DNA from 2 places in the Shewanella sp. NKUCC06_TVS genome. Region 2 is predicted to be linked to the other one. Evidence: predicted binding sites of a transcription regulator. Region 2 holds the regulator's gene; the other holds the start of a gene.
The links. The regulator sigma-54, encoded in region 2, starts transcription at its own class of promoters, with help from an activator protein. The targets are predictions, from matches to a motif close to GTTGGCACGNNNNTNGNNT.

Region 1: the regulator sigma-54 is predicted to act here: its motif matches at 1,973-1,991, upstream of KO531_RS08730 (flagellar hook-length control protein FliK).

The regions. Positions count from the first base shown of each region.
Region 1 is NZ_JAHKQX010000006.1:124,796-128,223, reverse strand. It holds gene fliH (flagellar assembly protein FliH) at 1-59, shown strand, start outside; gene fliI (flagellar protein export ATPase FliI) at 28-1,365, shown strand; gene fliJ (flagellar export protein FliJ) at 1,395-1,841, shown strand; gene KO531_RS08730 (flagellar hook-length control protein FliK) at 2,083-3,428, shown strand, end outside.
Region 2 is NZ_JAHKQX010000004.1:77,334-80,761, forward strand. It holds gene lptA (lipopolysaccharide transport periplasmic protein LptA) at 1-263, shown strand, start outside; gene lptB (LPS export ABC transporter ATP-binding protein) at 260-991, shown strand; gene KO531_RS05775 (RNA polymerase factor sigma-54) at 1,099-2,577, shown strand; gene hpf (ribosome hibernation promoting factor) at 2,606-2,893, shown strand; gene ptsN (PTS IIA-like nitrogen regulatory protein PtsN) at 2,896-3,339, shown strand; gene rapZ (RNase adapter RapZ) at 3,336-3,428, shown strand, end outside.

The DNA.
Region 1 (3,428 bases), on a different contig from region 2:
CAGGTGAGCAATTAGAGGCAAAATCAGATGCAAAATCGCCAACATCAACTGCTGAATAGGCTTAATCATCATCAGGGTAAGGTGCCGCCATTTCGCGCTGTGGCCAGTGGTCAACTGGTGCGTGTTGTCGGCTTAACCTTAGAAGCAAGCGGTTGCCGTGCGCCTGTGGGCAGTTTATGTTCGATCGAAACCATGGCGGGCGAGTTAATCGCCGAGGTGGTCGGGTTTGATGGCGAACTATTATATTTAATGCCCATTGAAGAATTGCGTGGTGTATTACCTGGTGCGCGGGTTGTGCCTTTGGGGGAACAAACTGGACTCAATGTTGGTTTATCCCTGCTAGGACGCGTACTCGATGGTAACGGCGTGCCTTTAGATGGTTTAGGCGCGTTGCAAACGGACCAACAAGCGCCAAGACATAGCGCTGCCATTAATCCTTTATCTCGCCGTGCTATTACTGAACCGCTGGACGTTGGCGTTCGCGCTATCAACGCTATGCTGACCGTGGGCAAAGGCCAACGTATGGGCTTGTTTGCGGGCTCAGGTGTCGGTAAGAGTGTGCTCTTAGGTATGATGACTCGCGGTACTACCGCCGACATTATTGTGGTTGGGCTAGTGGGTGAGCGTGGACGGGAAGTGAAAGAGTTTATTGAGGAAATTCTTGGTGAGAAAGGTCGAGCGCGTTCAGTCGTCGTTGCTGCGCCTGCGGATACATCGCCGCTGATGCGCCTTCGCGCCTGTGAAACCTCGACTCGTATTGCCGAATACTTCCGCGATTTAGGCTATAACGTTTTATTGCTTATGGACAGTTTAACGCGCTACGCCCAAGCGCAGCGTGAAATTGCTTTGGCTGTGGGTGAACCGCCTGCGACTAAAGGTTATCCGCCTTCTGTGTTTGCAAAATTGCCACGTTTAGTTGAGCGCGCCGGAAACGGTGGCCCTGGGCAAGGTTCAATTACGGCATTTTATACTGTGTTGACGGAAGGAGACGATCAACAGGATCCCATTGCCGATGCTTCGCGGGCGATCCTCGATGGTCACATTGTCTTGTCACGTTCGCTTGCGGATTCGGGGCACTATCCTGCAATTGATATTGAAGCTTCTATTAGCCGAGTCGCACCTATGGTGATCTCCAATGAACATTTGGAGGCGATGCGCCGCGTGAAACAAACCTATTCTTTGTATCAGCAAAATCGAGATTTGATTTCTATTGGGGCCTATGCCCAAGGAAGCGATCCTCGCATTGATAATGCGATACGACTGCAGCCAGCAATGAATGCTTTTTTGCGACAAACCATGCGTGATGCATTTAGCTTTGCCGATAGCCAAGTCATGCTTGGGCAACTTGCTGCACAGTGCAAATAATGGCGTCATCGAATTAATCGAGGTCTAGTATGGCTAACGCCGATCCCTTGTTGTTAGTGTTAAAGCTTGCCAATGATGCCGAAGAACAAGCGGCATTATTGTTAAAATCTGCGCAATTAGAGTGTCAAAAACGGTTGAATCAACTCAGTGCTCTGAATAACTATCGCTTAGAATACATGAAGCAAATGCAATCACAGCAAGGTCAAGCCATCAGTGCTAGTCACTATCACCAGTTTCACCGTTTTATTCGTCAGATCGATGACGCAATTATCCAGCAAAATCGCGTCGTAGCCGACGGTGAAAAGCAAAAAGAATATCGACAACAACATTGGTTGGAAAAGCAAAAAAAACGTAAGGCAGTAGAATTACTCTTAGCCAGTAAAGAGAAGAAGCGTCAAGTGGCTGAACAAAAAAGGGAGCAAAAAATGACCGATGAATTTGCTTCCCAGCAATTTTATCGCCGTCATCAACGTTAGTGAAATGATAGGCATCTTTACTGCTCGCTAGCCGGATAGGCTCTTTAGTTTTTTTGTATTGATGGCATAAGCATCAATTCGGCACCTCTCAGTGTTAATTCTTTTCGATATGCTGTCGTAAAATCTGATGTTTTGGCATCTTATTTGCTTTGATTTAGTCCATGACCCTGCAACCGCAGTGTTTAATTGACGTTTCTACCTAGCCATTTCTTTTTTTGTTGGGTGATGTTTGGGAGCACTTATGCAACAAATGACCAATATCCTGTTAAGTAAAACAGGCAACTCTGCGGCCAATTCCGCTAAGACATCTTCCCAAGAGTCTAATAATGAAGACTTTTCATCTACACTTGCGTCAGTCACTGCTAGCTCATTTTCTATTTCTGCGTCTAAAAAAACCATTGCTAACACTGATGATACTGTGCAGGTTACCTCTGCTGATAAAGTAAAAGATGACGATATATCAACTGATGACGCCGACGTAAATCTCATTTTTGCCCAAATTAGCATGGCAAATGATATGAAGAAAACGGCATCAGATGGAGATAGTTTGCCGCTAGCATTTTTAAATGCTGAAGAAGATATAACTGGTGAAGAAAATATTGATACTTCATCAGCTTTATTAACCGGCTCAGCATTGGCATCTACTGTTTCTGTTGAGATTGAACTGGCATCAGATATAGATGCCGATGAAGCGGGTTTTTCTGCTGAATTACAAAAGTTAGTTTCTACTAGCCCAGATATGGCAGCAATTTTAATCGCAGATGATGTGAAACCATCATCTTTGACTGATAAGTCACTCGTACAAATTCTCCCCATAGACCCAAATATACTTGAAGTGTCAGCGGATAGTGATGTTGTGATTGATCCAAATTTGACCGATGACGCTTCAGAATTACCTTTAGAAGACACTGAGCTTGTCTCTGCCACTGAAGTAGGGGTGAGTATAGATGAGTCTTTAGTTGAGAATGAGGTCACACTTAATGCTGTGATTAATCAAGCGGGCTTAGCGAATAGTGCAACGATAAAGTCGGTAACCAACACTGCGGCAAAAGCAACGACTAGTAGCTCTACAGTGAATAGTCTCAATACGGCTAATATCGCGACCTCGGGAAATACTTTCGACCTGAATACCTTAGGCTCTTCAACTTCATCTGAACCATTAGATACAACATCTGTAACAGAAAGTGATCTTGATGGGAGTCCCAATTCCGATTTGGCTGCTAACCTATTACTGAAAGATGCTAAATTAACGGTTGCGATGGATATTCCCAGAGACGAAAGTTTTATGGATGATAGTAATACTTTCTCAGAACTTAAGTCGACATCATCCATACAGACACTCTCGATGTCACAATTAAATCGCCAAGAAACCATGCAAGTTCAGCTGTCATTGCGTCAAGGAGTAGAACAGCAAAACCAAATGCAGGAGATGATCCAACGATTTTCACCTGTAATGAAGCAGCAATTGATTACTATGGTGAGTCAAGGCATCCAACATGCGGAAATCCGGCTCGATCCCCCTGAGCTTGGGCATATGTTGGTAAAGATCCAAGTGCATGGCGACCAAACCCAAGTACAGTTCCATGT
Region 2 (3,428 bases):
CATCGGCAAGCGCGAAAGAAATTCGTTACGATATGGCAAGCCGCACCTTAACACTGAAAGGTATGGCGTCATTAGATCAAGCAGGTAGCCAAGTTACAGGCAATTTAATCCGCTATAACATGATTCAACAGAAATTGATGGCCGAGAGTACTGGCAGTGGTGACGATCGCGTGATCACTATTATTCAGCCTGAAAACTATCAAGATGATGCTAAATCAGACGCTCCGGCGGATAAACCTGTAAAAAAGCAGGACTCTAAATGACCCAAATCACCTTAAGAGCACAAAATCTGGCGAAAAGTTACAAGAGTCGCCAAGTGGTTAAAGACGTCAGTCTGACGGTAAAAACCGGTCAAGTCGTTGGCCTACTCGGTCCAAACGGTGCAGGTAAAACCACGACTTTTTACATGGTTGTCGGGCTAGTGAAGAGCGATAAGGGACATATCTTTATCGACGATGATGATTTAACCGCAGATCCTATGCATCTGCGTGCCCGCAAAGGCATAGGTTACTTACCGCAGGAAGCCAGTATCTTTCGTAAGCTAACTGTTCATGACAACATCATGGCCGTACTGCAAACTCGTAAAGAACTTAAAAACGAAGAACGAGAAGAAGAACTAGAACATCTGCTCGAAGAGTTTCATATCACCCACATCCGTGACAGCCAAGGCATGTCATTGTCGGGTGGCGAACGTCGTCGCGTCGAAATTGCGCGGGCTTTAGCCGCTAATCCTAAGTTCATTTTGCTCGATGAACCGTTTGCCGGCGTCGATCCTATTTCGGTTATCGACATCAAGAAGATTATCGAACAACTCAAAAGTCGCGGCCTTGGCGTACTGATCACAGACCATAATGTCCGCGAGACATTAGATGTATGTGAACATGCTTATATTGTGAGTCACGGAAACCTGATTGCCGAAGGAACTCCAGCAGAGATCTTAGACAATCAGCAAGTTAGGGCTGTGTACTTAGGTGAACAATTCAGGCTATAGTTACTCGAGCGAAGCCTATGGAGACAATTTATACCGCCATTGGGCTTCACTCAAAATGATAATAAGCGACCTCCTCCAACAATAATAACGTAGGGATCAGCGGTAACATGAAAGCGTCACTCCAGCTCAAACTGGGTCAACAGTTAACCATGACGCCACAATTACAACAGGCCATACGTCTGTTGCAACTGTCGTCATTAGAACTGCAGCAAGAGATCCAGCAAGCATTAGATTCTAATCCCCTTCTCGAGCTGGAAGAGGATCAATTCGACGCCACTAAAACCCCTGTAAACCAAACGCTATCCGATACGGACTTCAGTGAATCTAGCACTCTGCCACCAGAAAAAGACAGCTCCACCATAGACACGGCAGAGTCGCTAACCAAAGAATCCATGCCCGATGAGCTCCCCATGGACACCACATGGGATGAAGTGTTTACCGCCTCCCCAAACTCAGGCCCCGGCGGCAGTCGTGAAGACGATATGCCCTTCCAAGGCGAGACCAGTGAAGGTTTGTACGAACACTTAGAATGGCAAAAAAACCTCACGCCGTTTTCTGAAACCGATTTAGCCATTGCCACCGCCATTATTGATGCCATCGACGATCAGGGCTATCTCACCCAAAGCACTGAAGAAATTCTCGAAGCCATGGGCAATCCTGAAGTTGAGCTTGACGAAGTCGAAGCCGTACTCAAGCGCATTCAGCATTTTGATCCCATAGGCGTTGCCGCCCGCGATTTAAGTGAATGCCTGTTGATCCAACTGTCGCATTTCGCCGCTGATACTCCCAACCTAGAAAACGCCCGTATGCTGATCAAAGATCATTTAGATCTGATCGCCGCCCGTGATTTTAGGTTATTGATGCGTAAAACTAAATTAAAAGAAGATGAATTAAGGGATGGTATAGCACTTATCCAAACCCTCAATCCTCGCCCAGGTTTGTTGATCACGCCCAATAATGACGAATACGTTATCCCAGATGTGTCTGTGTCGAAGAAAAATGGCCGCTGGGTTGTTGAGCTTAATCCTGACTGCATGCCAAAAATCAATGTAAATCAACATTATGCTTCTATGGCACGCAGTACCAAAAACCAAGCCGATAGCCAATTTATTCGCGGCCATCTGCAAGAGGCTAAATGGTTTATTAAGAGCTTAGAAAGCCGTAACGATACTTTGCTTAAAGTTGCTAATTGCATAGTGCAATATCAGCAGGGTTTCTTTGAGTACGGTGAAGAAGCCATGAAGCCTATGGTGCTTAACGATATTGCCGAAGCGGTAGAAATGCATGAGTCCACCATCTCACGGGTCACAACTCAAAAATACATGCATACCCCTAAGGGACTTTTTGAACTAAAATACTTCTTCTCTAGCCACGTCGGTACTGACGATGGTGGTGAGTGCTCATCCACAGCAATCAGAGCCTTTATAAAGAAACTGGTGGCAGCGGAAAACCAGAAAAAACCATTAAGCGATAGTAAGATGGCTCAACTTCTGGCAGAACAAGGGATCAACGTAGCCCGCAGAACCATTGCGAAGTACCGAGAGGCTATGCTTATTCCACCTTCTAATCAGCGTAAAAGTTTATAACCTACAGTGGATATCGGAGGACGTTTCTATGCAAATAAACCTAAGTGGGCACCATATCGAAATTACCGAATCGTTACGTGCATATGTAGAAGAAAAGTTTTCAAAACTTGAACGCCATTTCGAACAGATCAATAATGTGCACGTTGTGCTCAATGTTGAGAAAATGCAGCAGATTGCCGAAGCGAGAATAAACCTCATAGGTGGTGAAGTTTTTGCGACTTCAGAGCATGCTGACATGTATGCCGCTATAGACGCCCTGATTGACAAGCTTGACCGTCAGGTTATTAAACACAAAGAGAAGTTAACAAAACACTAATAATGGAACTTTGTACCATACTGCGGCCGGAGTGCACTACCTGCGCCACTCCGGGCAGCAAGAAAAAGGTACTGGAACTCATCAGCGACTTAGTCGCTGCCCAGTACCCGACCCTCTCATCTCAAGAGATATTCGAAAGCCTAGTGGCGCGCGAAAAGATGGGGAGCACAGGTATAGGTAACGGCATCGCCATTCCACATGGTCGACTAGCCGATATAGATCAGCCCATTGCCATACTAATTAAGTGTGAAGAGCCGATAGCATTTGATGCTATCGATAAGCAACCTGTTGATATTTTATTTGCACTACTGGTGCCTGCAGACCAATGTCAGCAGCACTTAAGTACCTTGTCTTGCATGGCCGAAAAGCTGAGCGACAAGCAAATATTAAAGCAATTACGCAAGACGCATGATGAAACGGAACTCTATCAGGTAATCACTGGATGAAACTGGTCATAGTGTCGGGCCGCTCAGGCTCAGGCAAATCTGTCGCCCTTAGGGTACTCGAAGATCTCGGCTATTATTGTGTCGATAAC